DNA from 3 places in the Streptomyces huasconensis genome. Region 1 is predicted to be linked to each of the others. Evidence: riboswitches for the same ligand, from Rfam matches in the RefSeq annotation. Region 1 holds a riboswitch; each other region holds the start of a gene.
The links. Region 1 has a riboswitch for cobalamin ahead of J2N69_RS09515 (ABC transporter substrate-binding protein). Riboswitches for the same ligand answer to the same signal wherever they lie in the genome.
Positions count from the first base shown of each region.

Region 2: linked by a shared signal. The riboswitch ahead of J2N69_RS13300 (ABC transporter substrate-binding protein) and the one ahead of J2N69_RS09515 (ABC transporter substrate-binding protein) in region 1 are both predicted to bind cobalamin.
Region 3: linked by a shared signal. The riboswitch ahead of cobN (cobaltochelatase subunit CobN) and the one ahead of J2N69_RS09515 (ABC transporter substrate-binding protein) in region 1 are both predicted to bind cobalamin.

Region 1 is NZ_CP086119.1:2,107,472-2,116,816, forward strand. It holds gene J2N69_RS09480 (RDD family protein) at 34-501, opposite strand; gene glnA (type I glutamate--ammonia ligase) at 751-2,160, shown strand; gene J2N69_RS09490 (peptide deformylase) at 2,421-2,795, opposite strand; gene J2N69_RS09495 (hypothetical protein) at 2,863-3,075, shown strand; gene J2N69_RS09500 (hypothetical protein) at 3,090-3,455, shown strand; gene J2N69_RS09505 (ABC transporter ATP-binding protein) at 3,456-4,295, opposite strand; gene J2N69_RS09510 (FecCD family ABC transporter permease) at 4,292-5,251, opposite strand; gene J2N69_RS09515 (ABC transporter substrate-binding protein) at 5,320-6,330, opposite strand; cobalamin riboswitch at 6,415-6,599, opposite strand; gene J2N69_RS09520 (VOC family protein) at 6,607-7,047, opposite strand; gene J2N69_RS09525 (helix-turn-helix domain-containing protein) at 7,083-7,946, opposite strand; gene J2N69_RS09530 (HAD family hydrolase) at 8,188-9,321, shown strand; gene J2N69_RS09535 (alpha/beta hydrolase family protein) at 9,325-9,345, opposite strand, start outside.
Region 2 is NZ_CP086119.1:2,945,826-2,955,170, forward strand. It holds gene J2N69_RS13280 (PLP-dependent cysteine synthase family protein) at 1-774, opposite strand, end outside; gene J2N69_RS13285 (MoaD/ThiS family protein) at 787-1,065, opposite strand; gene J2N69_RS36515 (putative leader peptide) at 1,197-1,298, opposite strand; gene J2N69_RS13290 (ABC transporter ATP-binding protein) at 1,368-2,141, opposite strand; gene J2N69_RS13295 (FecCD family ABC transporter permease) at 2,138-3,154, opposite strand; gene J2N69_RS13300 (ABC transporter substrate-binding protein) at 3,232-4,191, opposite strand; cobalamin riboswitch at 4,237-4,357, opposite strand; gene J2N69_RS13305 (M67 family metallopeptidase) at 4,360-4,782, opposite strand; gene J2N69_RS13310 (amino acid permease) at 4,869-6,362, opposite strand; gene J2N69_RS13315 (DUF2017 domain-containing protein) at 6,735-7,340, opposite strand; gene clpS (ATP-dependent Clp protease adapter ClpS) at 7,369-7,683, opposite strand; gene J2N69_RS13325 (nicotinate phosphoribosyltransferase) at 7,762-9,090, shown strand; gene J2N69_RS13330 (isochorismatase family protein) at 9,170-9,345, shown strand, end outside.
Region 3 is NZ_CP086119.1:6,304,770-6,314,114, reverse strand. It holds gene J2N69_RS28545 (cobalt-precorrin-5B (C(1))-methyltransferase) at 1-881, opposite strand, end outside; gene J2N69_RS28540 (cobalt-precorrin-6A reductase) at 899-1,651, shown strand; gene J2N69_RS28535 (precorrin-2 C(20)-methyltransferase) at 1,665-3,233, opposite strand; gene J2N69_RS28530 (precorrin-8X methylmutase) at 3,254-3,880, opposite strand; gene J2N69_RS28525 (cobalamin biosynthesis protein CobG) at 3,892-5,301, opposite strand; cobalamin riboswitch at 5,409-5,542, shown strand; gene cobN (cobaltochelatase subunit CobN) at 5,579-9,193, shown strand; gene J2N69_RS28515 (histidine phosphatase family protein) at 9,190-9,345, shown strand, end outside.

The DNA.
Region 1 (9,345 bases):
AGGGCAGTCGTAGGTCAGTTGCCGTCGTCCCGGTCAGATCCTGACCTGCACGGCGCGGGCGAGGCGGTCGTGGAGGCCGCGGCCGTCGCGGTCCCAGATCAGGGCGGGAATGGCGACGCACAGCAGGAGACTGCGGGCCAGCACCCGCCCGAAGCCGAGCCGGCCGCCGCCCTCGGCGACGACACGCAGCCGGAACAGGGCCTTGCCCGGGGTGCAGCCGACCGTGCCGACGGTCAGCAGGCTCATCACGAAGAAGATGCCGAGGGCCCAGTTGCCCATGGCCTGCTGGTCACCGCGGGCGAACAGACCGTATGCGATCACCATGCACTGGCCCCAGTCCACGGCGATGGCGCCGATGCGGCGGCCGGGGCGCGCGATCGATCCCGGCCCCTCCTCCGGCAGTCCGAGCTGCTCGCCCCGGTACCCGAAGTCGACTCCGGCGTCCTCCGCGGCCGCGCGCGGGCCGGACAGCCACGATCCGATTGCTTGCCTGTTGTCCACCCGTCCACGGTACTGCGCCCGGTTTCGTACGGGGACGCTCGGGTCAGATGTACGTGGGGCGGGCGGGGCCGGTGCGGGTCCCGGCCGCCGGGCATTCACCGCCGGGCCGGTTAACTTCGGCGAAACAAATGGGTCATGCTTGAGAAATCCCCCGTCCCTATGGTCGGGTCCCAGCGTGTGCCACCGCACTGGCCGCACCACGAGCTGCAACCCCGTCCCGCCCCGGGCGGGAGTAGGAGGAGTTGGATGTTGTTCCAGAACGCCGACGACGCGAAGAAGTACATCGCGGACGAGGACGTCAAGTTCATCGACGTCCGCTTCTGCGACCTGCCCGGTGTCATGCAGCACTTCACGATCCCGGCGGCGGCGTTCGACCCGGACGAGGAGCTGGCCTTCGACGGTTCGTCGATCCGTGGTTTCCAGGCCATCCACGAGTCCGACATGGCGCTGCGCGCGGACCTGTCGACGGCGCGCGTGGACCCGTTCCGCCGCGACAAGACCGTCAACATCAACTTCTTCATCCACGACCCGATCACCGGCGAGCAGTACAGCCGTGACCCGCGGAACGTCGCGAAGAAGGCGGAGGCGTACCTCGCCTCGACCGGCATCGCGGACACGGCCTACTTCGGCCCCGAGGCGGAGTTCTACGTCTTCGACAACGTCCGCTTCCAGACGTCGGCGAACGAGAGCTTCTACCACATCGACTCCGAGGCCGGCGCCTGGAACACCGGTGCGGTCGAGAACAACCGCGGCTACAAGGTCCGCTACAAGGGCGGCTACTTCCCGGCCCCGCCGGTCGACCACTTCGCCGACCTGCGCGCCGAGATCTCCCTGGAGCTGGACAAGAACGGCCTCCAGGTCGAGCGCCAGCACCACGAGGTGGGCACGGCGGGCCAGGCCGAGATCAACTACAAGTTCAACACGCTGCTGGCCGCGGCCGACGACCTGATGCTCTTCAAGTACATCGTGAAGAACGTCGCCTGGCGCAACGGCAAGACCGCGACCTTCATGCCGAAGCCGATCTTCGGCGACAACGGCTCGGGCATGCACGTCCACCAGTCGCTGTGGTCGGGCGGCACCCCGCTCTTCTACGACGAGCAGGGCTACGCCGGTCTCTCCGACACGGCGCGCTACTACATCGGCGGCATCCTCAAGCACGCGCCGTCGCTGCTGGCGTTCACCAACCCCACGGTGAACTCCTACCACCGCCTGGTCCCCGGCTTCGAGGCCCCGGTCAATCTGGTCTACTCCCAGCGCAACCGCTCCGCGGCCATGCGCATCCCGATCACGGGCTCGAACCCGAAGGCCAAGCGCGTCGAGTTCCGCGCGCCGGACCCGTCCTCGAACCCGTACCTGGCGTTCTCGGCGCTGCTCCTGGCGGGCCTCGACGGCGTCAAGAACAAGATCGAGCCGGCCGAGCCGATCGACAAGGACCTCTACGAGCTGGCCCCCGAGGAGCACGCGGGCGTCCCCCAGGTCCCGACCTCCCTCCCCGCGGTCCTCGACGCCCTGGAGGCGGACAACGAGTACCTCCAGGCGGGCGGGGTCTTCACGTCCGACCTGATCGAGACGTGGATCGACTACAAGCGGACGAACGAGATCGCGCCGATCCAGCTGCGGCCGCATCCGCATGAGTTCGAGCTGTACTTCGACATCTAGGCATCACTGTGAGGGCCGCTACTCCCGGGAGGGGTAGCGGCCCTTTCGGCTGAAGAGGCTCAGATGCCGTCGTACACCCATGAGCTGCCTGTCTGGCGGTACTCCTCCACGGGGATCGGTTCGACACCAGATCGCATGCGGGCGGAGTAGAGCAGGCCGTTGAGGTGGTCGACCTCATGGGTGAACGAGGCGGGCGAGACCGCGTTCGTACGCGGTCGTGATGGTCTCGCCGGCCAAGACCGTCGTCTCCACCGTGATCATCAAGGGGCGGGTACGAGGCCGCGTACGTCGAAGAAGCTCAGACAGCCCTCGTACTGTTCATCCACCTCTTCGGAGCGGGCGGTGATCCGCGGGTTGAAGAGGACCACGGCGGGGGCGTCACCGGGCGGCTGGACGACGGCGGCAGCACGTCCGATGCCGAGCTGCGGGGCCGCGATGCCCATGCCCTTGGCGAAGGGGTGGACCCGGCCGATCCGTTCCACGGCGGCGAAGAGTTCGCCCGTGATGCGTGCGGCCTCGTCGCATTCGGCGGGCAGGTCGAAGGCGCGGGCCGGTTCGACGAGGATGCCGGCGCCGTGTTGGACGATGCCGAGGTCTCGCATCTGCTGGTTGGGGCGCACGTCGATCACCTGCATTTCTCTCGAGGTGGACTGAGTCTCTTCTGAGGTGTTTTCGGGCCACTCGTACCGTCGGCGTGCGGCGGTGCTCACCGACCTGGCTGCCATCGGCGCCAAGCGGCGGGACGCCGAGCAGGTCCTGGCGTACGGCGAAGAGGCTCTCCGCCTGGCCCGAGCCTCCGGGTCCGGGTATGTCGCCCGTAGACTCCAGGCCCTGTGCGACGAGTTCGGTTCTTTGGGCCGCGACCCACGCGTGGCGGAGCTGGGGGTCGAGATCGCCGCTCTGAGCGCGCCGTGACGAGAGGGGTAGGCATGTCGCAGACCGAGGGTGCACGACTGTTCCGGGAAGCCTGGATCACGGGAGTTCGCCAGCACTTTCCGGGAGAGCCGAAGGCCGGCTACGTCACGCCCTGGGACGACACCCCACAGTGGGAGCGTGAGGCGGCGGGCTCCGTGTACGAGCAGGTCCGCCACTTCGTGGAGATCAGCGGAGGCACCACGGCCCGGCTGTCGCGGGAGCAGAAGAGCCGCTTCGTCGCCACATGCTGGACAGCCCAGATGTTCAGGCATTTCGATGAGCCGAAGCCGGGGTATGTGGCCGACTGGCCTGACCTTCCGACCTGGCAGCAGGAGACTGACGCGGACATTTTCGAGGCCATCGAGAAGTCGCTGGGCTGACTACCGGCGCCGTCCCGGATGGATGGCCACCGGGCCCCGCAGAAAGCGGACCGACGGGACCGGCGGGCCGCCGGTCGGGGTGGGGTCGCCCGGGGTCACCACCGCGCGGACGCCGTAGACCTCGGCGATCAGCTTCTCCGTGATCACCTCCGCCGGTGTGCCCGCCGCGTACGCCGTGCCCTCCTTGAGGATCAGTACGTGGTCGCAGAACATCGCCGCCAGGTTGAGGTCGTGCAGGGCGATCACGCTGGTGACGGGGAGGTCGGCGACCAGGGAGAGCAGATCCAGCTGGTGCTGGATGTCGAGGTGGTTGGTGGGTTCGTCCAGGAGGAGTTCGCGGGGTTCCTGGGCCAGGGCGCGGGCTATCTGGACGCGTTGGCGTTCGCCGCCGGAGAGGGTGTGCCAGGACTGGGCGGCGCGTTCGGTGAGGCCGGTGCGGGCCAAGGCCTCGCGTACCGCCTGCTCGTCGTGGGGCGTGGGGGCCGACCAGGCGCGGCGGTGCGGGATGCGGCCGAGCCGTACGACGTCTCGTACGGTCAACTCGGTCTGGGTGGTGGCGTGTTGTTCTACCACCGCGATACGGCGTGCCACCGCGCGGCGCGGTGTGGCGGCGAGCGGGTTGCCGTCCAGGGTGACCACCCCCGAGGCGGGGGCCAGGACGCCCGCCAGGATGCGCAGGAGTGTGGACTTGCCGGAGCCGTTGGGGCCGAGGAGGCCCACGGTGGCACCGGGTGGCGGGGCGAGGCTGACCCCGTCGACGATGAGCCGGCCGCCGGCCGCCCGGGTGACCCGGTCGGCGCGCAGTCCCGCCTCGGCCGCAGCCGTGGTTCCGTACGTCATGTCGTCGCCCCCCGTGTCCGGTACAGCACCACCACGAACGCCGGTACGCCGATGAGCGACGTCACGACGCCCACCGGGACCTCCTGCGGGTCCAGGGCCGTGCGGGCCAGGGTGTCCACCCAGACCAGGAAGACCGCACCGGTCAGCGCCGTGACCGGGAGCAGCCGGGCGTGACCCGAGCCGGTGAAGGCGCGGGCCGCGTGCGGCAGGACCAGGCCGACGAAGCCGATGGCGCCCGCCGAGCTGACCAGGACGGCGGTCAGCAGCGCCGTCGCGCAGAGCAGGACGAGGCGGGTGCGGGCCACCCGTACGCCGAGTGTCGCCGCCGCCTCCTGGCCGAACGCGAAGGCGTCGAGTGTACGGGCGTGACCGAGGCAGACGAGCAGGACCGCGGCGAGGACGGCCGCGCACAGCCCTACGTCCGTCCACCCCGCCCCGCTGAGCGAGCCGAGCAGCCAGAACAGCACGCCGCGGGTGGTCTCCGCGTCGCCCGCGGTGAGGATGACGAATGACGTCAGGGCGGAGAAGAGCTGCATCGCCGCGACGCCCGACAGGACGACGCGGTCCGTCGTGCCGCCGAGCGTGTGGCTCAGCAGGAGGACGAGCGCGAAGGAGCAGAGCGCGCCCACGAAGGCGCCCGCCGAGATCGACAGCGCTCCCCCGCCGACGCCGAGGACGACGACCGCGACCGCCCCGGTCGACGCCCCGGAGGAGACCCCGAGGACGAAGGGGTCGGCGAGGGGGTTGCGGAGCAGGGACTGCATGACGGCGCCGCAGACCGCGAGGCCCGCGCCGCAGACGGCGGCGAGCAGGGTGCGGGGCAGCCGCAGGTTCCAGACGATGCCGTCCCGGAGGGGGGTCAGCCCTGCCTCGCCCCAGCCGAGGTGCGCGGCGAGGGCCGAGAACACGTCGGGGACGGAGATGTCGGCGGGGCCGATGGTGACGGCGACCGCCATCGAGAGGACGAGCGCGGCGCCGCCGGCCAGCCACAGCAGCCCCTGCCGGGCGGCGGGGGCGGCCGGGCTCACTTCGCCAGTCCGAACTTCCGCAGCCCGGCGGCCACTTGCTCGATGCCGTCGACCGTGCGGATCGTGGGGTTCATGGCCTGACCGCTGAGGAGGATGTAGCGCTTCTTCTTCACGGCGGTGAGGTTCTTGGTCGCCGGGTTGGACTCCAGGAACTTGATCTTCGCCGCCGCGCTCTCCGCGGACTGCGACTTGCGGGTGAGGTCGCCGATGACGAGGACGTCGGGGTCGCGGTCGGCGACGGTCTCCCAGTTGATCTGGGGCCACTCCTCGCGGGTGTCGTCGAAGACGTTCTGCGCGCCGAGCGCGCGGGTGATGATGCCGGGGGCGCCGCAGCAGCCCGCCATGTACGGGGCGTCGGAGTTGGCGAACCAGTACAGGAGCGTCGCGTCGGAGGCCTCGATGTCCTTCGTGGCCTTCGTGACGCGGCTCTTCAGGTCCGCGATCAGCTTCTCGCCGCGCTTCTCGACGCCGAACACCTTGGCGAGGTCGCGTACTTCGCCGTAGACGGTGTCCATGGTGAGGGTCTTGACGCGCTTGCCGTCGCCGCCGCCGTCGTTGTCCTTGCCCGCGCAGTCGGTGGGCGAGACGTAGACGGGCACGCCGAGTTCGGTGAACTTCGTGCGGTCGGCGACGCCGCCCTTGCCGACGGTGTAGAGGAAGGAGGCGCTGACGAAGTCCGGTTCCTTGGAGAGGACCTTCTCCAGGGAGGGGTAGCGGTCGGCGAGCCGCTCGACCTTGGCGTTCTCCTTCTCCAGGTTCTTCAGGACCGGGTCGGTCCAGGTGCCGGTGCCCGCCATGCGGTCGGCGAGGCCGAGGGAGAGCAGGATCTCCGTGGAGCCCTGGTCGAGGGAGACGGCGCGCTGCGGCGGGGCCTGGACCGTGGCCTCCTTGCCGCAGGAGGCGACCGTGACGGGGTAGCCGTCGGCGCTCCTGCCCTCGGACTTCTGCGCGGCGCCGCCCCCGCACGCGGTGAGCGCGAGCAGTGCGGTACAGAGGGCGGCGGACATACGGGCTGTCGAGGACACGCGATCCCTTGAGTCTCACGGCTCATACGCGGAGCCTGGTCTGCGTCACGACCTCCGCCGCCCGGTGTGCGAGCGGAGGCGCCAGCAGGTCTTCGGACTCGGGATCGGCCGGGCGGGGCGCCTTCCCAGACGTCCGAAGACGCCCAGTGGCCGTGGCCCCGCCCGTCCCCCTCACCGCTGCGCGTCAGTTCCGGATTCGCACCGGATTCCCTGGCCCAGGTGTGGGTTTGACTGGCTTGCGCAAGTTATCACGCGCCCTCACCGGCCCTGCCCCGGCCTGGGCTCCCCCCGGTAGGTGCCGAAGGACCAGCGGTTTCCCTCCGGGTCCTGGATGCCGAACTCGCGACTGCCGTACGGCTTGTCCTCGATCTCCGTGGTGATCTTCACGCCGGCCGCGCGGAGGCGCTCGTACAGGTCGTCCACCCGGTCGGTGACGACGTAGGCGCCGGCGGTGCCGGGCTTCCCGCAGGCGGCGGTGGCGCTCTGCGGGTCGTACGAGCCGAGCATGACGCCGCCTCCCTCGGGCCAGTCGAGCTGGGCGTGGGCGATCCGGCCGCCGTCCTCGTAGACGGCCGTACGCAGGAAGCCGACGGTGTCGACGAGGAAGTCGATGAGGGCGGGGGCGTCCTGTGCCTGGAGGGCCGGCCAGATCGTGGGGGCGGGGGCGGTGAGCGGCTCGTGCCGCGGGGCCTCGGACATGCCGTCAGTGGTGTCGGTGGTGTCAGGTGTGGTGTTCATGGCTTCCACTCTTCGCCGTCGCCGTGCGCCCCGGCTTGGATATTCCGGCACTCCTCGGCCAGCCAGCCGGTGGGGCTCACCCCCGTGTACTGCCGGAAGTCCCGTACGAGGTGGGAGTGGTCGTAGTAGCCCGTGTCGGCGGCGACCCGGGCGAGGTCGGGCGGGCCGCCCGCCGCGACGGCGCGGGTCACGGCGCTCTTGGCGTGCTGGAAGCGCATCAGGCGCGCGGCCTGCTTGGGGCTCAGCCCGGTCTCGGCGCGGAAGAGGGCGGTCAGGCGGCGCTCGCTGAGGGCGACGTGCCGGGACAGGCCGCCGAGGGTGCCAGCGCCGCGGTGCCGGGCGAACCAGGCCCAGGCCTCGGCGACCTCGGGGCGCACGGCTCCGGCGGGCCGGTCCGCGCGCTGCCGCAGGTAGGCGGCGAGGGCGGCGAAGCGGTCCTCCCAGGTGTCCAGGGCACAGAGCCGCTCCCGGACCTCTGCGGCGCGGGCGCCGAAGACGTCGGTGCCCGCGGTGACGAGCTGTCCGGCCAGTTCGGCGGCGGGCAGGCCGAGGAGCGTGCGGGCGGCCAGCGGGTGCACGGCGAGCTGGATGCCTGCCTCGTGCTCGGGCTGGCGGACGTAGGCGGGGCTCTGGTGCAGGCCGCCCACGACGATGTCGGTGCGGACCGCGTCGGCGCCGGTCGCCTGGGCGGGCGTGCCGCCGGTGGCGATGGCCCCGTCCAGCGAGAAGATCACCGTCAGGTACGGCGAGGGGAGGCCGCGGTGCAGGGCGGGCTGCTGCCCCGCGGTGCGGTAGCCGACCGCGGAGACGACCATGCCGTCGAGCCGGGGAACGGCCCGCACGAACTCACGGGTGCCCATGCGTCCCAGTATGCGCGGCCCGCCCACCTCGCGATCGCCCGATGCGCGGCCCGCCCACCTCGCGACCGCCCGGTACGCCCCCGGCGACGCGGGGCCCTCTCCGCTACCCCTCACCACCCGCCCCATGCCCTCCCCGCCCGGTGACTTCGATCATGGGAATCGCGTGGCATCGCCCATAGCATGGCGCGCCGCTCCGGACGGGGCCGCACATCGCACTCAGGAACGGCGGGACACGGGAAACATGGCAGTACGAGCCAAGAACAGGCGGGCCTTCATCGTCGGTGGCGCGGGGGCGCTCGTCGCCGCCGTCCTCGCGGGCGGCGCGCTGTGGCCCGCGGGCGAGGCGACGGCGGCGGACGGCTCGGCCGCCACCGCCCGCGAGCTGTCGCACTGGCCGAAGCCGGTCGCGAGGAAGCTCGGCAAGGTCATCGCCGCCAACGACCACAAGGGCGCGTACGCCGTCTTCGACGCGGACAACACCTCGTACCGCAACGACCTGGAGGAGTCGCTGCTGCCCTTCCTGGAGATGAAGGGCGTGCTGACCCGCACGACCATGGACCCCTCCCTGAAGGTCGTCCCGTTCAAGGACACGGCCACGCACAAGGAGAGCCTCTACAGCTACTACAACCGGCTGTGCGAGGTGGACGACCAGGTCTGCTATCCGTGGGCCGCGCAGATCTTCTCCGGGTTCACGCTGAAGGAGCTGAAGGGGTACGTCGACGAGCTGCTGGCGTACAAGAAGCCGATCCCCGCTGAGTACTACGAGGACGGGAAGGTCACCAGGACCGAGGTGAAGCCGCCCGAGCTGTCGAACGGCATGCGGCAGCTCTACAAGACGCTGCGGGCGCACGGCATCGAGGTGTACGTGGTCAGCGCGGCCGGCGAGGACCTGGTGCGCATGGTCCTCGCCGACCCGAAGTACGGCTACGGCGTGCGGCCGCGGAACGTCATCGGGGTGTCGATGCAGCTGAAGGACCGCGAGACCGGCGAGGTCACCAGCTCCCGCAAGGAGATCGCCGAGGGCCGCTTCGGCGAGAAGGACCGCGCGAAGCTCGCCGGACGCGAGCTGACGCCGCACCTGTGGGCACCGCTGACCTGGTACGAGGGCAAGCCCGCGGCGATCAACACGTACATCGACGAGTGGAAGAAGCCGATCCTCGTCGCCGGTGACACCCCGGTCAGCGACGGTCCGATGCTGTTCCACTCGGCGGACGTGGAGCACGGCGGGGTACGGGTCTGGGTCAACCGCAAGGACGCGTACATGAAGCAGCTCGACGGGATGAAGCGGAAGAACGCCGAGCGGCAGCGCGAGCTGGGCCAGCAGGTGACCGCCGACAAGCGGTGGCTGACGGTCACCCCCGAGCAGATCCGCTAACCGCTAGCCGCGGGCCGCCCGGCC
Region 2 (9,345 bases), 840 kb from region 1:
GGAGACGCCCGCGAAGATGCCCTCCTGCTGGAGCAGTTCGCGCGTGCGGGTCACCGCGTCGGCGGAGCCGACGGAGAAGCGGCTGGTCAGGACGGAGGCGTCGTACAGCTCGGGGACGAAGCCCTCGTCGAGGTTGCGCAGGCCGTAGACGAGGTCGTCGTAGCGCGGCTCGGCGGCGACGATCTTGATGTCGGGCTTCTGTTCGCGCAGGTAGCGGCCGACGCCCATGAGGGTGCCGGTGGTGCCGAGGCCCGCCACGAAGTGGGTGACGGAGGGCAGGTCCGTGAGGATCTCCGGGCCCGTCGTGGCGTAATGGGCGCCCGCGTTGTCGGGGTTGCCGTACTGGTAGAGCATCACCCAGTCCGGGTGTTCGGCGGCCAGCTCCTTGGCGACGCGGACGGCGGTGTTGGAGCCGCCCGCGGCCGGTGAGGAGATGATCTCGGCGCCCCACATGGCGAGCAGGTCGCGCCGCTCCTGGGAGGTGTTCTCCGGCATGACGCACACGATGCGGTAGCCCTTGAGCTTGGCCGCCATCGCGAGGGAGATGCCGGTGTTGCCGGAGGTCGGCTCCAGGATCGTGCAGCCGGGCGTCAGCCTGCCGTCCTTCTCGGCCTGTTCGACCATGTGCAGCGCCGGCCGGTCCTTGACGGAGCCGGTGGGGTTGCGGTCCTCCAGCTTGGCCCAGATGCGGACCTCGTCGGAGGGGGACAGGCGCGGCAGGCGCACGAGCGGCGTGTTGCCGACGGCGGCGAGCGGGGAGTCGTAGCGAGGCATCCGGGATCGGGCCTAGACCATGCCGCCGGCGACGGCCGGCAGGATCGTGACGTTGTCGCCGTCGGTGAGCTTGGTGGAGATGCCGTCGAGGAAGCGGACGTCCTCGTCGTTGAGGTACACGTTCACGAAGCGGCGCAGCTTGCCGCCGTCGACGATGCGCTCGGCGATGCCCGCGTGCCGCGAGTCGAGGTCGGTGAAGAGCTCGGCGAGGGTGTCGCCGCTGCCCTGGACGGCCTTCTCGCCGTCGGTGTAGCTGCGGAGGATGGTGGGGATGCGGACCTCGATGGCCATGGCTGAGGGCTCCTGTCGGGAGTGTTCAGGTGAAGGGGCGCGCGGCGGTCCGGCCGTGGTCGTGCACCGGTGTGCGCGGTCGTACGCGGGTCAGGCGCCGCGGCCCGTCGCTGGCCGTGCGGCGGCAGGGGTCAGCGCGAACAGATGGCGCTGCTGAGCCTGCACAGGTCGACGTGCAGACGCGCCACGAGCAGCATGCCCGGCATCTTGTCGCTCACGTCGTGGGAAACCATGCGCTCATCGTATCGATTCCCGGTCCGGGTCCTGGAATGTGATCTCAGATGGTGGACGCTTTCCGTCCATCACCTGGATGCGGGGAGGTACGTGACCGTCGGCGCCCCGGTCGCGGGGTGCACGGCGACCTCCGCCGTCACGCCGTACACCTCGGCGAGGAGGTCGCTGGTCAGGACCTCCTCGGGGGTGCCGGAGGTGATCAGCTCGCCGTCCCGCAGGACGTGCAGGCGGTCGCAGTAGTACGCCGCGAGATTGAGGTCGTGCAGGGCGAGGAGATTGGTGGTGCCGAGGCCGCCGACCAGGGAGAGGATCTCCAGCTGGTAGCGGATGTCGAGGTGGTTGGTCGGCTCGTCGAGGACGAGGACCGTGGGCTGCTGCACCAACGCCCGTGCCACCAGCGCGCGTTGGCGTTCGCCGCCGGAGAGCGCGGTGAAGGAGCGGTCGGCGAGGCCCTCGGCGCCGACGCGCGTCAGGGCGGCCGCCACCAGCTCCTCGTCCCGCGCGGTGTCGCCCTCCCAGAAGCGTTTGTGCGGGGAGCGGCCCATGGCGACGACCTGCCGCACGGTGAGGTCGAAGCCGGCCTGCCCGTCCTGCGGCACGGTGGCGACGCGCCGCGAGCGGGCCTTGGCGCCGAGCGCCGTCAGGTCGTCCCCGTCGAGGAGGACGCGGCCCTCGGTCGGGGTGAGCGCGCCGTAGACGCAGCGCAGCAGGGTCGTCTTGCCGCTGCCGTTGGGCCCGACGATGCCGACCGTCTCGCCGTCGGCGACGGTCAGTGAGACGCCGTCGAGCAGGCGGGCGCCGCCGGGGGTGGTGTAGCCGAGGTCCTCGGTGCACAGCTTCACGCGGGCGCCCCTTCGTGCGTACGGCTCCTGTGCAGCAGCCACAGGAAGAACGGGCCGCCGGTCAGCGCCGTGAGGACGCCGACGGGGATGTCCTGCGGCGCGGCGACCGTGCGCGCGGCGAGGTCGGCGGCGACCAGGAAGACCGCGCCCATCAGCGCCACCACCGGGAGCAGCGCGCGGTGTGCGGCGCCGACCAGCATGCGGGCGGCGTGCGGCACCATCAGGCCGACGAAGCCGATGGCGCCGCTGTACGCGACGAGGACGCCGGTCAGGAGCGAGGCGAGGACGAAGACGGCGGCGCGGAAGCGGGCGGTGTCCAGGCCGAGGACGGTGGCGCCCTCCTCGCCGACGAGCAGCAGGTCCAGCGGGCGGGCGAGCGCCACCAGGAGCGCGGTGCCCACGGCGAGGACGGCGCAGGGCAGGGCGAGCATGTCCCAGCGGGCGCTGCCGAGGCCGCCGAGCGTCCAGTACAGGACTTCCTTGAGGTGGTCGGCGCTGTCGGCGGTGACGAGGATGAGGCTGGTGAGGGCGGTGAGGATGTACGAGACGGCGACCCCGGCGAGGATCAGGCGCCCGGTGGCGAAGCCTCCGCCGCCGCCTCTGGCCAGGGCGTAGACCAGCACCAGGGAGATCAGCGCGCCGACGAAGGACGCGGCGGGGATCGTGACGGTGGTGCTGAGGGCGGTGCCCAGGCCGAAGATCCCGCCGAGCACGATCGCGCTGACGGCGCCCACGGAGGCGCCCGAGGAGACGCCGAGGAGGAACGGGTCGGCGAGGGGGTTGCGGACCAGGGCCTGGAGGACGGTGCCGATGACGGCAAGGCCGGCGCCGACGGCCGCGCCGAGCAGGACCCTGGGGAGGCGGACGTCCAGCACGATGGTGCGGAACGGGGAGGGTTCCGCCCGGCCGGTGAGGATCTCCAGGACCTGGCCGGGCGGGATGCGGACGGAGCCCAGGGCGAGGCCGGCGACAGTCGCTGCCGCGAGGGCCGCGGTGAGTGCCGTCAGGATCAAGAGGCGGCGCCCCTTCGACCCCCGTCTATCGCCCTTCGGGCTCGTCCTCAAACGCCGGACAGGCTCAGCAAGGGAGGTCACAGCTGGCCCGCCAGCTTCCTCACCGCCTCCGGTGCCCGTACCCCGGTGACCACGTCCGACAGCCGCAGCACCGCGAAGCGCTCGTTCTTGACGGCGGGGACGTCCGCGAGGGCCGGGTCGTCGAGGAGGCGCTTCTTCTTCTGGGCGACGGTCGTGGCGCCGTAGTCGAGGATGAGGATGACCTCGGGGCGGCGCTCGACGACCTTCTCCCAGGACGCGTCGCTGAAGGACTTGTCGACGTCGGCGAAGACGTTGCGGCCGCCCGCGCGCTCGATGATGTCGTTGCCGATGCCGCGGCCGCCCGCCGTGAACGCGGTCTTGTCGCCGCTGTCGTAGACGAAGACGGAGACCGGTTTGTCGCTCTTCGACTTCTCGGCGGTGGCGGCCAGTTCGCGCTTGGCCCCGCTCACCCACTTCTCGGCGCGCTCGCGCACCCCGAAGGTGGCGCCGACCTCCCGCACCTCGCGGTACACGTCGTCCATGGTGATCGCCCGCTTCGCGCAGCCCTCGACGTTGAGGCGGCTCTTGATCCCGGACTTGGCGAGGGCCGAGCGGCTGCGGCCGTCGCCCGCGAGGAAGGCGCTGGCGTAGCCGCCGTAGACGAAGTCGGGATTGGCGGCGAGCAGCTTCTCGTAGGAGGGGTACTCCTTGGCGAGCACGGGGACGGACTTGTACGCCTTCTCGTACTTCGGCAGGACCTTGTCGTCGAGGTAGGCGGTGCCGGCCAGGCGGTCCTTGAGGCCGAGTTCCAGCATCACTTCGGTGACGTGCTGGTTCATGGTGACGGCGCGCTTCGGCGGCGCCTCGTACGTGGTCTTCACGCCGCAGTTGGTGACGGTGTACGGGAAGCCCGGGGCCTTGGCGGCGGGCTTGGCGTCACCGGAGCCGGACGAGCCGCAGGCGGCGAGCGGGGCGAGCAGGGCCGCGGCGGTGAGCACGCGTAGGGCGCGGGACATGGCTGAACTGCCTCCTCCAGGGGATTTCCGCGTCCCCTGCGTTGTGTGGAGCAAAGGCGGCAGGTCAGTTCCTGACTCCCCCGCCCCGGAGTGGGGGTGGGGTCACAGTGGCGGGACCGTGCCGGGCTCGCACCGGCTTCCTGGGTCCTGCCGCCTCATGGGTAAAGCTCAGTATGCCTGTACGACCTTTACGTCTTCCTCGGTGACCTCGCCGTCCACGATCCGGAACGAGCGGAACTGGAAGGGGCCCGCGTCGTCGGTGTCCGCGGTGGAGACCAGGACGTAGTGGGCGCCGGGTTCGTTGGCGTACGTGATGTCGGTGCGGGAGGGGTAGGCCTCGGTCGCGGTGTGCGAGTGGTAGATGACCACCGGCTCCTCGTCGCGGTCGTCCATCTCGCGGTAGAGCTTGAGCAGGTCGCCCGAGTCGAACTCGTAGAACGTGGGCGAGCGCGCGGCGTTCAGCATCGGGATGAACCGCTCGGGGCGGCCGGTGCCCGCCGGGCCCGCGACCACGCCGCACGCCTCGTCGGGGTGGTCCTGGCGCGCGTGCGCGACGATCTGGTCGTGGAGGGCCTGGGTGATGGTCAGCATGGCGCCAGGATAAGCAGAGGGCCCGCGCCGTACCGAAGTGTGGTACGGGCGGGCCCGAATGCTGGACAGCGGCCTCTGCGGAGAGGTCAGTCCTTGGTGACGGAGACGCTGTCCGCGCCGATCTTGCGCTTGTTGAACGCGGCGGCCTGCGGGTTGCGGCTCTTGAGGACCAGGTAGGTGACCCCGAGGATCGCGGCCCAGACCGGGGCGGCGTACAGCGAGATCCGCGCGTCCTTGTCGACACCCATCATCACGATGACCATGCCGATGAACAGCAGGGCGAACCAGCTGGTGTACGGGGCGCCCGGGGCCCGGAAGGTGGACTGCGGCAGCTCGCCGCGGTCGGCCTTGCGGCGGTAGCGGATCTGGCAGGCCAGGATCATGATCCAGGCCCACATGCCGGAGATGGTGGCGAAGGAGACGACGTAGTTGAACGCCTCGCCCGGCCACTGGTAGTTGATCCAGACGCCGACCAGCATGAACGCGGCGGAGAACGTGGTGCCCAACAGCGGTAGGCCGTTCTTCGTGAGCTTGGTGAAGAGCTTCGGGCCCTGGCCGTTGAGCGCCAGGTCGCGCAGCATGCGGCCGGTGGAGTACATGCCGGAGTTGCAGGAGGAGAGCGCGGCGGTGAGGACCACGAAGTTCACGATCGCGGCACCGACGCCCAGACCCATCTTCTCGAAGGCGGCGACGAACGGCGAGACACCGGGCTGGAAGTGCGTCCACGGCACGACCGACAGGATCATGATCAGCGCGCCGACGTAGAAGACGGCGATGCGCCACGGCACGGTGTTGATGGCCTTGGGCAGAACGGTCTTCGGGTCCTTGGACTCGCCCGCGGTGACGCCGACCAGCTCGACGGCGAGGAAGGCGAACATCACGATCTGGAGCGTCATCAGCGTGGAGCTGATGCCGTTCGGGAAGAAACCGCCCTGGTTCCACAGGTGGGCCACGGTCGCGGTGTCCCCGGCGTCGGAGAAGCCGATGGTGAGGATGCCGACGCAGATCAGGATCATGCCGATGATGGCGGTGACCTTGACCATCGAGAACCAGAACTCCAGCTCACCGAAGAGCTTCACGGAGATGAGGTTCGCGCCGTACAGGATGACCGTGAAGACAAGGGCGTATGCCCATTGTGGGAACGAGTCGTGTGTCCAGTACTGCATGTACTGGGCGGCCGCTGTGACTTCGGTGATGCCGGTGACGACCCAGAAGAGCCAGTACGTCCAGCCGGTCACGAATCCGAAGAACGGGCCCATGAACTCGCGTGCGTACTCCGAGAAGGAGCCCGACACGGCGCGGTACATGAGCAGCTCGCCGAGTGCCCGCATGATGAAGAAGATGACGAGGCCCGCGATGGCGTACGCCAGGATGAGGCTGGGGCCGGCCTTGTGGATGGCCTTGCCCGCGCCGAGGAACAGGCCGGTGCCGATGGCACCGCCGATCGCGATCATCTGGATCTGCCGGGCTCCCAGACCGCGCTGGTAGCCCTCGCCCTCGCCGGACGGGCCGCCCGCGGCCTGCACGGCACCATTGCCGTCGTGCCCGTCGTGCTGCTCTTCGACCTGCACTGAGGTCATGGTGACGCCTTTCTCCATGCTGATCCGCGCCCGCGTCTCGCGTTGATGGCTGCGGATCAGGTCCTGATCCCCCCGGATGTATATGGAGTGCTACCGGCGGTCTGCCGGCCCGAGCGCCCTCGGTGACATGGGTGGCGTCACCGAGCGGTCGTGAAGATTTATCACGGCGGCAACAGTGAGGGAATCAGCCACCTGTGACGCACACCACAGGAAGAAGCGGACAAAGGTCTCTTCGTGCCGCAAACTCGGGCAATGAAGTGACGGGATCGTTATCCGGATTTGAGCGTCCGCTGAGCGAAGCACCGGCCACGTGAACGGAAGGTGTCCAGTACAGCAAATTTCGCTGCCCTATGCACCGGATTTCGGTCCGGCTCAGTCCAGCAACGTCCCGACCAGCGTCTCCTGCAGTCCGCCCAGCCAGAGGTAGGCCATCACCATCGGCTTGCGGGGGTCGGAGTCGGGGAGCCGGTAGAGCAGATCGGCGTCCTTCTCGTCGGTGACCTCCAGGCGGGTGCCGATCGCGAGCCGGAGGTCGTTGAGGGCGCCGAGCCAGTGCCGCGACTCCTCCACCGACAGTTTCAGGACAGCTCCGCCCTCGCCGGAGGACGCCATCGCGTCGAGCGAACGGATCACGACCAGCGCGTCGTCCCGCTTCTTGGCCCTCAGGTCATTCTCCGTGAAGCGGCGGAACTCGGCCGAATACGCCCGCAGTTCCTCGTCGCGTCCGACGTCCCCGGTCTCGCTGCCGGGCCCGCCGTACGCGTCCGGCAGCAGGCGCTGCATCACCGGGTCGGCGGGCGGCTCGCTCGGGCCCTCGGCGAACAGCTCCGCGAGGGGGTCGTCGGAGGGCTCGCCGCCCGGGCCCGGACCGATCAGCTCCAGGAGCTGCACGGCGAGGGAACGGATGATCGAGATCTCGACCTCGTCGAGCGTGACGGCGGCGCCGCCCCCGGGGATCGCTTCGAATTGTCCTGGCATCAGATGCGTCGCTGCTTCCGGTCCGCCGCTACTTGCGGTCCTGCTGGAGGGTGGCCCACAGCCCGTATCCGTGCATGGCCTGTACGTCGCGCTCCATCTCCTCGCGGCTGCCGGTGGAGACGACCGCGCGGCCCTTCTGGTGCACGTCCATCATGAGCTTGGTGGCCTTCTCCTTGGAGTAGCCGAAGTACGACTGGAAGACGTACGTCACGTAGCTCATGAGGTTGACCGGGTCGTTGTGCACGAGCGTGATCCAGGGGACGTCCGGCTCGGGGACGACGAACGCCTCCTCGTCCGAGGCCGGGCGGGTGATCTCTGCGGGAGCCGTACTCACCTGTCCCATGCTGCCACTCCCAGGGGGCAGGCGCACAAACGGGCCCGGAAATCGTCAGAGTGACGAGATGCGGGTAGCATCCTTCGCATGAACACAGCGGACCTTGGCCTGCCGGTGGACGTTCCCTCGACGGCCCTCTTCACGGACCAGTACGAGCTGACGATGCTCCAGGCGGCGCTGAAAGCCGGTACGGGCGAGCGCCGTTCGGTCTTCGAGGTCTTCACCCGCAGACTGCCCGAGGGGCGGCGCTACGGCGTCGTGGCCGGCACCGGCCGGGTCCTGGACGCCGTCGAGAACTTCCGCTTCGACGCCGGCGTCCTCGGCTTCCTGCGCGAGCGCGGCATCGTCGACGAGCCCACCTTGGAGTGGCTGTCCCGCTACCGCTTCAGCGGCGACATCTGGGGCTATCCGGAGGGCGAGGTCTACTTCCCGGGCTCGCCGATCCTGCGGGTCGAGGGGTCCTTCGCGGAGTGCGTGCTCCTGGAGACGGTGATCCTCTCCATCCTCAACCACGACTCGGCGATCGCGGCCGCCGCCTCCCGGATGTCCTCGGCCGCCGGGGACCGTCCGCTGATCGAGATGGGCGCCCGCCGCACCCACGAGCTGGCCGCCGTCGCCGCGTCCCGCGCCGCGTACGTCGGCGGCTTCGCCACCACCTCCGACCTGGCCGCCGGCTTCCGCTACGGCATCCCGACCGTCGGCACCAGCGCCCACGCCTTCACCCTGCTGCACGACAGCGAGCGCGACGCCTTCCGCGCGCAGGTCGACTCGCTGGGCCGCGGCACCACCCTGCTCGTGGACACCTACGACGTGACCGAGGCCGTCCGCATGGCCGTCGAGATCGCCGGGCCGGAGCTTGGCGCCGTGCGCATCGACTCCGGTGACCTGCTGCTCGTCGCCCACCGGGTGCGCCAGCAGCTGGACGAGCTGGGCGCGACGGAGACGAAGATCGTCGTCACCTCCGACCTCGACGAGTACGCCATCGCCTCGCTCCGGGCGGCGCCCGTGGACGCGTACGGCGTGGGCACGCAGCTCGTCACGGGGTCCGGGCACCCCACGGCCTCCATGGTCTACAAGCTGGTGGCCCGCGCCCACTCGGCCGACCCCAAGGCCCCGCTGGAGCCGGTGGCGAAGAAGTCGCTCGGCGCCAAGAGCTCCGTGGGCGGCCGCAAGTGGGCCGCGCGGCGGACCGATGAGCACGGCGTCGCCGAGGCCGAGGTCATCGGCACCGGGGCCGTGCCCGCCGAGCTGGCGGACGCCCAGCTCCTGGTCGAGCTGGTCAAGGGCGGCCAGGTCATCGCCCGTGAGCCGCTGGACGCGGTCCGCGACCGGCACGCCGCCGCCCGCGCCCGCCTGCCCCTGTCGGCGACGCAGCTGTCGCGCGGCGAGGCGGTCATCCCCACGGAATATCTCTGACGGACCCGGGCAGGTGCCCCTTCCCGCAACGCACGTGAAGTCTCTAGGCTCGTAGTCACCCCACCAAAGGACACCGCCCATGCGCCGCGCACTGATCGTCGTAGACGTGCAGAACGACTTCTGCGAGGGCGGCAGCCTCGCGGTGGCCGGTGGCGCGGACGTGGCCGCCGCCATCACCGAGCTGATCGGCCAGGCCCCGGCCTGCTACCGCCACGTGGTGGCCACCCGGGATCACCACATCGATCCCGGCGCCCA
Region 3 (9,345 bases), 4.2 Mb from region 1:
ACCTGCGAGCGGGCCGAGTGGAGGTCGAGGTGGCCCGCCGCCAGCTTGGACAGCTTGGCGAAGCCGCCGCAGATGGTGAGGCGGTCGACGGGGTGGCGGCGTACGTACTTCAGGACCGCGCCCGCGAAGTCGCCCATGTCGAGGAGCGCGTCCTCGGGGAGGCCGTGCTCGGCGACGACGGTCTTCTCCGAGGTCGAGCCCGTGCACCCGGCGACATGCGTACGCCCGGCCGCCCGCGCCACGTCCACGCCGCGCCGGATCGAGTCGATCCACGCCGAGCAGGAGTAGGGCACGACGATGCCGGTGGTGCCGAGGATGGAGAGGCCGCCGAGGATGCCGAGGCGGGGGTTCCAGGTGGAGCGGGCGATCTCCTCGCCGTGGTCGACGGAGACCGTGATCTCCACGTCCCCGCTGCCGCCGTGCTCCGCCGCCACCCGCGCCACGTGGTCCCGCATCAGCTGGCGCGGCACCGGATTGATCGCGGGTTCGCCGACGTCGAGGGGCAGGCCGGGGCGGGTCACCGTGCCGACGCCGGGGCCCGCCGTGAAGACGACGCCGGAGCCGGGCGGCAGCCGCCGCACCGTGGCGCGGACCAGCGCGCCGTGCGTGACGTCCGGGTCGTCGCCCGCGTCCTTGACGATGCCCGCCATGGCGTACGTGTCCGTCCGCTCCTCGGCGGCGAGCGCGAAGGCGGGCGTCTGGCCCTTGGGCAGTGTGATCGTCACCGGGTCGGGGAAGTCGCCGGTCAGCAGCGCGGTGTACGCGGCCGTGGTGGCGGCGGTCGCGCAGGCGCCGGTCGTCCAGCCGGGCCGCAGACCGGTGTGCTTGAGTTGGGCGCCGCGTCCGCCCTGCGCCTCGTGCGGGCCGCTTGCCTTACTCATGAGGGGAACCGAACTCCGTGCACGTACTGATTCTGGGGGGTACGACCGAGGGCCGCCGCCTGGCGGAGCTGCTGGCGGGCGAGGCCGGGCGGCGGGTGACCAGTTCCCTGGCGGGGCGGGTCGCCGCACCCCGGCTGCCGCCCGGCGAGGTCCGCGTCGGCGGGTTCGGCGGGGCCGAGGGCATGGCGGCGTGGCTGCGGGAGCACCGCGTGGACGCGCTCATCGACGCCACCCATCCCTTCGCCCGGACCATCTCTTTCAACGCGGCGTCGGCCGCCGCCACCGCCCATGTTCCCCTGCTCGCCCTGCGCCGCCCCGGCTGGGTCGCGGGTGAGGGCGACGACTGGCATCCGGTGGGTTCCCTGGAGCAGGCGGCACGGGTGCTGCCCGCGCTGGGCGAGCGGGTCTTCCTCACGACCGGGCGGATGGGGCTCGCGGCCTTCGCCGGGCCGGAACCGGACCTGTCGGCGCTGTGGTTCCTCGTACGCTCCGTCGACGCGCCCGAGCCGCCGTTCCCCGCCCGCATGGAGGTCCTCCTGGAGCGGGGCCCGTTCACACCGGACGGGGAGCGTGAGCTGCTGCGCACGCATCGGATCGACGTCGTGGTGACGAAGGACAGCGGGGGCGCGGCGACGGCACCGAAGCTCCTCGCCGCGCGGGAGGCAGGGATTCCGGTGGTGGTCGTGCAGCGGCCTCCGGTGCCGGAAGCCGTGCCGGTGGCGGCCACTCCGGAGGAGGCGGCCGCCTGGCTGCGCGGGCTCAGCGGCTGACGCCCGAACCCGCTCACCCCCCTTCGGGGTACCTCCGCGGCGTCCACACCACCTGCTCCGCGCCCCCGCGCCGCCGCACGACCCGGGTCTGCGAGGACCCGACGATCAGCAGCGTCCGCATGTCGACCTCCGCGGGATCGAGGTCCCCGAGCCGCACCACCCGCACGGACTCCTCGGGTCCCCCGACGTCCCGCCCGAGGACGACCGGCGTGTCCGGCGCCCGGTGTTCGAGCAGCAGTTCCCGGGCCTTGCCCACCTGCCAGGTGCGGCTGCGCGAGCCGGGGTTGTAGAGCGCGAGGACGAGATCCGCCGCGGCCGCCGCGGCCAGGCGCTCAGCGATGACCTCCCACGGCTTCAGGCGGTCGGAGAGGGAGATCGTGGCGTAGTCGTGGCCGAGCGGCGCCCCCGCGCGCGCGGCGGCGGCGTTGGCGGCGGTCACCCCCGGCAGCACCCGGACCGGGATGTCCTCGTACGCGTCCTGCGAGGCGGCCTCCAGGACGGCCGTGGCCATCGCGAAGACGCCGGGGTCGCCTCCGGAGACGACCGCCACGCGCCGCCCGCGCCGCGCCAGTTCCAGGGCGAACTCGGCGCGCTCGGACTCCACGCGGTTGTCGGAGCCGTGGCGCCGCTGGCCGGGGCGGTGCGGTACGCGGTCGACGTAGGTCGTGTAGCCGACGAGGTCGTCGGCGGCGGCGAGCGCGCCGCGCGTCTCGGGGGTGAGCCAGAGGGGGCCTGCCGGTCCGGTGCCGACGACCACGACCTCGCCCGAAGCCTCCCGGGCGGGTTCCTTGGCGGGGCCGCCCGTCAGCGGTGCCACGCGGCTCGGCAGCACCGCCACGGAGAAGTACGGCACGGACTCCGGGTCCACGTCGGCGAGGCGGCCGGTGCGCTCACCGTCCATCGTGGCGCGCTCGACGTAACGCGCCTCGTCCAGGCGGCCCGAGCGCTCCAGGGCGCCGCGCACCTTGCCGAACGTACGGCCGAGCTTCATGACGACCGCCGAGTCCGTCGACGCGAGGCGCGCGGTCAGCTCCTCCTCGGGGAGGGTGCCGGGGAGGATCGTGAGGACCTCCTCCGCCTCGACCAGGGGCTCGCCGAGACGGGCGGCGGCGGCGCTGACCGAGGTCACGCCGGGGATGACCTCGGTGTCGTAGCGGTGCGCGAGCCGCTTGTGCATGTGCTGGTAGGAGCCGTAGAAGAGCGGGTCGCCCTCGGCGAGGACGGCGACGGTGCGTCCGGCGTCCAGGTGCGCGGCGAGGCGGGCGGCGGCCTCCTCGTAGAAGTCGTCGAGGGCGCCGCGGTAGCCGCCGGGGTGGTCGGTGGTCTCCGTGGTGACGGGGTAGACCAGCGGTTCCTCGATGTGGTCGGGGCGCAGGTGCCGCGCGGCGATCGAGCGCGCGATGGAGCGGCCGTGCCGCGCCGAGTGGTACGCGACGACGTCGGCGGCGGCGATGACCTCGACGGCGCGCACGGTCATCAGGGAGGGGTCGCCGGGGCCGAGCCCGACGCCGTACAGCTTCCCCGGGGTGTTCGTGACGTTCTGGGTGTCCTGGACGTTCTGGGTGTTCTCAGTGTTCTCGATGGGCTGGGCGTTCTCGGTGTTCACTCCGCCTCGCTCGCAATCGCGTTGATCGCCGCCGCGGCCATCGCGCTGCCGCCGCGACGGCCCCGTACGACCAGGTACTCCAGGCCCGAGCGGTGCTCGGCGAGCGCGTCCTTGGACTCGGCGGCGCCGACGAAGCCGACCGGGATGCCGAGGACGGCGGCCGGACGCGGGGCGCCCTCCTCGATCATCTCCAGGAGGCGGAAGAGCGCGGTGGGGGCGTTGCCGATGGCGACGACGGAGCCTTCGAGGCGGTCGCGCCACAGCTCCATGGCGGCGGCGCTGCGGGTGGTGCCGAGCCGCTCCGCGAGGCCGGGGACCGACGGATCGGTGAGGGTGCAGATCACGTCGTTGTCGGCGGGCAGCCGCTTGCGCGTGACGCCGCTCGCGACCATGTTCGCGTCGCACAGGATCGGCGCGCCGTCGCGCAGCGCCTTGCGGGCGTCGGCCACCACGCGGGGGCTGAAGGCGAGGTCGCGGACGAGGTCGACCATCCCGCAGGCGTGGATCATCCGCACCGCGACCTGGCTGACGTCGGCGGGCAGACCGGCGAGGTCCGCCTCCGCGCGGATGGTGGCAAAGGACTCGCGGTAGATCGCCGCGCCGTCCTTCTCGTAGTCGAACACTGTGCTCTCGCTCATCTCGTGGCCGTTGTGGTGGTTGCCGTTGTCATACGTGCTGTGGTGACCGTCTCGGTCAACGTGGCGCCGCCGCTCACGGGCGTCGCCGTGCCGCCGCCGCGCACCGTTACCTCGTACGGCCCGTCCCCGGTGGCGAGGACGTCCACCCAGTCGCCGTGCGGGTGTCCGCACCGCCGCTCGCAGCCGGACCAGTGGACGGGCAGGCCGCCGGCGCCGGGGACGGCGTCGGCGCGGACGTCGGCGAGGGACTTGGCGCAGCCGGGGCGGCCGGTGCAGGCGGAGACGCCGAGCCAGGGCGAGCCGGGGTCGGTGAGGTAGCCGGCGTCGGCGAGCGCGCCGAGGCGTGCGTGGGCGGTCGCGGCGTCCGCGAAGCCGGGGAGCACGAAGCCGCGCCACGGGGTGACGCGCAGTTCGTCGGCGGGGGCGGGCAGCAGGGCCCGCCACTGGGCGGCGCTCACCCGGCCGAGGGGGGCGCCGACGGCCACCGCGCGGCCGATGACGCCGGGCGGGTGGGGGGTGGCGCGGGGCGGGTCGGAGGGGACGGCGGCCGGTACGGCGTCGATGCCCTGCCGCGCCAGCGCCCCGGCGAGGTCGACGGGGTGCCCCGCGGGCAGCTCCCGGACCCGCCAGGCTCCGTTGCCCGCGTCACGCGCGGCGGCGAGGAAGGCTTCGGCGGCGGCGAGGGCGGCGCGCGGGGCGTCGATACCGGGGACGCGCAGAGCGTGGCCCCCGATGCGGACGACCGCCGTGCCGCCAGAGCCGTCAGAGCCACCCTCTCCGCCCAAGCCACCCGAGCCGTCCGAACCGCCCGAGCCACCCGAGCCACCCGAGCCACCCGAGCCACCCGAGCCACCCGAGCCACCCGATTCTGCGATCAAGGTCACATCGCCGCCGAGCGGAGCCACATCCCCGCGCCCGTCGTCCAGGACGAACAGGAAACGGCCGGAGAGCGCCGTCGTCCACTCCTGCCCGCACAGCAGCCGGTCCAGCTCACGGGCCCACAACTGCACGTCCGCGTGGCCGAGTCGGTCGAGGGTGGCGAGCGGGGAGGCCACGATGTTGCGGACGCGTTCGTGGCGTTCGGAGGGCAGCAGGCCCGCGTCCGCGAGGAGTGCGGAGAGCCGTCCGCCGCAGCTCTCGCCGAGGCCGCGCAGCTCGATGTTGCCGCGCGAGGTGATGCTGAGGTGGCCGTCCGCCAGGCGCTCCGCCACCTCCCCGAGAACCTCCGCCTGACGGGACGTCAGAAGCCCTGCGGGGAGGCGGAGTCGGGCCAGCGCGCCATCGTCGGCGCGGTGCAGTCGAAGCGCTCCGGGGCAGGCGTCACCCCGGTCGCGCACCGGGTTGCGTATGAGGGATTCGCCCTGGTTCGTGGAGGTTGCTCGGGTGGGCGGCATGGCGGCGAGCATACCCACGCCGATCCGGCCGGTCGCCTGCCGAGACGGGCCGTCCCGGCAGGCGGCCGCCCCACCGGCGGCGGCCAGGACTTACTATGCAGGCGGCGGACCGCCAGGTCCGCCGACGCCAGCGACGGCGTGGGCCCACCAGGGCCCGAGGGAGGAAGCCCGGTGCGAATCCGGCGCGGTCCCGCCACTGTGAGCCCCACCGAGGTGGGGCGAGTCAGGAACTCCCGCCGTCCATACGACCACCCGGGGCGCGGACACCCCGAGGAAGGCCTGCGCACGCATGCTTCTGCTGCTGTCGACCTCCGACACCGACCTGCTCAGCGCCCGCGCGGCGGGGGGTCCGGTCGACTACCGGTTCGCCAACCCGTCCCGCCTGGACCTCGCCGAGCTGCCCGCGCTCCTGGAGGGCGCCGACCTCGTCGTCGTACGCCTCCTCGGTGGCGTCCGCGCCTGGCAGGACGGCCTGGACCAGCTCATCGCCAGCGGTCTGCCGGTGGTCGTGCTCACCGGTGAACAGGCGCCCGACGCCCAGCTCATGGCCTCCTCGACCGTGCCGGTCGGCATCGCCGCCGAGGCGCACGCCTACCTCGCGCACGGCGGCCCCGCCAACCTGGAGCAGCTCGCCCGCTTCCTCTCCGACACCGTGCTCCTCACCGGCCACGGCTTCGACCCGCCGGCGCCCGCCCCGTCCTGGGGCCCGCTGGAGCGCGCCGCCCGCGACGTCGAGGGCCCGACGGTGGCGGTGCTCTACTACCGCGCCCACCACATGAGCGGCAACACCGCCTTCATCGACGACCTGTGCGGCGCGATCGAGGACGCGGGCGGCCGCCCGATGCCGCTGTACGTGGCCTCGCTGCGCGCCCCCGAGCCGGAACTGATCGACGCGCTGCGCCCCGCCGACGCCATCGTGACGACGGTCCTCGCGGCCGGCGGCACCAAGCCCGCCGAGGCCTCCGCGGGCGGCGACGACGAGTCGTGGGACGCGGGCGCGCTGACCGGCCTCGACGTGCCGATCCTCCAGGCGCTCTGCCTGACCGGGTCGCGTTCGGCCTGGGAGGAGAACGACGAGGGCGTCTCGCCGCTGGACGCCGCGAGCCAGATCGCGGTGCCGGAGTTCGACGGGCGGCTCATCACGGTCCCGTTCTCGTTCAAGGAGATCGACGAGGACGGCCTTCCGGCGTACGTCGCCGACGCCGAGCGCGCGGCCCGGGTCGCCGGTATCGCCGTACGGCACGCGCGTCTGAAGCACATCCCGGCCGCCGACAAGCGCCTGGCGCTCGTCCTGTCCGCGTACCCGACCAAGCACTCCCGGATCGGCAACGCGGTCGGCCTGGACACCCCCGCCTCCGCCGTCGCGCTGCTGCGCAGGCTGCGCGCCGAGGGCTACGACTTCGGCCCCGAGGCCGACATCCCGGGCCTCGTCTCCGGTGACGGCGACGAGCTGATCCGCGCGCTGATCGACGCGGGCGGCCACGACCAGGAGTGGCTCACCGAGGAGCAGCTGGCCGCCAACCCGGTCCGCATCCCGGCCGCCGACTACAAGCGGTGGTACGCCACGCTGCCGCAGGAGCTGCGGGACTCCGTCGAGCAGCACTGGGGGCCGCCGCCCGGCGAGATGTTCCTGGACCGCTCGCGCGTCGGCGACGGCGGCGACCCGGAGGGCGACATCGTCCTCGCCGCCCTGCGGCGCGGCAACCTCCTCATCCTCATCCAGCCGCCGCGCGGCTTCGGCGAGAACCCCATCGCGATCTACCACGACCCGGATCTGCCGCCCTCGCACCACTACTTGGCGGCCTACCGCTGGATCGCCGCCCCGGCCGCCGACGGCGGTTTCGGCGCCGACGCCATGGTCCACCTGGGCAAGCACGGCAACCTGGAGTGGCTGCCCGGCAAGAACGCGGGCCTCTCGGCGGCCTGCGGGCCGGACGCCGCCCTCGGCGACCTGCCGCTGATCTACCCGTTCCTCGTCAACGACCCGGGCGAGGGCACGCAGGCCAAGCGCCGCGTCCATGCCACCCTCATCGACCACCTCGTGCCGCCGATGGCCCGCGCCGACTCCTACGGCGACATCGCGCGCCTGGAGCAGCTCCTCGACGAGTACGCGCAGATCAGCTCCATGGACCCGGCGAAGCTGCCCGCGATCCGCGCGCAGATCTGGACGCTCATCCAGGCCGCGAAGCTCGACCACGACCTGGGCCTGGAGGACCGCCCGGACGACGACGGCTTCGACGACTTCCTCCTCCACGTCGACGGCTGGCTCTGCGAGATCAAGGACATGCAGATCCGCGACGGCCTCCACGTGCTGGGCACCGCCCCGGCCGGGGCCGACCGCGTCAACCTCGTCCTCGCGATCCTGCGCGCCCGCCAGATCTGGGGCGGCACCTCCGCCCTGCCCGGCCTGCGCGAGGCGCTCGGCCTGGACGAGTCCGCGGCGACGCGCGTGAGCGCCGACGAGGCCGAGGAGAAGGCCCGCGCGCTGGTCCAGGCGATGGACGACGCCGACTGGGACCTCGCGGCCGTCCCCCGCGACCAGGGCGAGCAGGTCGCCGCCATCCTGGAGTTCGCCGCCCGCGAGGTGGTTCCCCGCCTGGAGGGCACCACGGCCGAACTCGACCACGCCGTACGGGCGTTGGAGGGCCGCTTCGTCCCCGCCGGGCCCAGCGGCTCCCCGCTGCGCGGCCTGGTCAACGTCCTGCCCACCGGCCGCAACTTCTACTCCGTCGACCCCAAGGCCGTCCCGTCCCGCCTCGCGTGGGAGACCGGCGAGGCCCTCGCCGACTCGCTCATCGAGCGGTACCGCACCGACAACGGCGACTACCCCACCTCCGTCGGCCTGTCCCTGTGGGGCACCAGCGCGATGCGCACGGCGGGCGACGACGTCGCCGAGGCCATGGCGCTGCTCGGCGTCCGCCCCGTCTGGGACGACGCCTCGCGCCGTGTCACGGGCCTGGAGGCCATCCCGTACGAGGAGCTGGGCCGCCCGCGCATCGACGTGACGCTGCGCATCTCGGGTTTCTTCCGCGACGCGTTCCCGCACACGATCGGCCTGCTCGACGACGCGGTGCGGCTGGCCGCCTCGCTCGACGAGCCCGCCGAGCACAACTACGTACGCGCCCATGCCCAGGCCGACCTGGCCGAGCACGGCGACGAGCGCCGGGCCACCACCCGCATCTTCGGCTCCCGCCCGGGCACGTACGGCGCCGGGCTGCTCCAGCTCATCGACTCCCGCGACTGGCGCACCGACGCGGACCTCGCCGAGGTCTACACGGTCTGGGGCGGCTACGCCTACGGCCGCGGCCTCGAAGGCCGCCCGGCCCGTGCCGAGATGGAGACCGCGTACAAGCGCATCGCGGTGGCGGCCAAGAACACCGACACCCGCGAGCACGACATCGCGGACTCCGACGACTACTTCCAGTACCACGGCGGCATGGTCGCGACGGTCCGCGCCCTGCGCGGCACGGCGCCGGAGGCCTACATCGGCGACTCGACGCGGCCCGAGACGGTCCGCACCCGCACCCTGGTCGAGGAGACCTCGCGCGTCTTCCGCGCCCGGGTCGTCAACCCCAAGTGGATCGAGGCGATGCGCCGCCACGGCTACAAGGGCGCCTTCGAACTCGCCGCCACCGTGGACTACTTGTTCGGGTACGACGCCACGACGGGCGTCGTCGCCGACTGGATGTACGACAAGCTCACGGAGACGTACGTCCTGGACCCGACGAACCGCCAGTTCCTCCAGGAGAACAACCCCTGGGCGCTGCACGGCATCGCGGAACGCCTCCTGGAAGCCGAGTCGCGCGGCATGTGGGCGAAGCCGGACCCGGCGGTGCTCGAAGCGCTGCGGCAGGCCTACCTGGAGACGGAAGGCAACCTGGAGGACGAGGGCGGCGAGGCGTGAGCGGCGGCGCCGTCCGGTATCTCTACCTGGTCCGGCACGGCGAGGCCACCGCCGATGAGCGCGGCCTGACGGAGGGCGGCCGCCGACAGGCCGCCCTGCTCGGCGAGCGGCTGCGCGGCGTGCCCCTCTCCGCGGTCCACCACGGGCCGCTG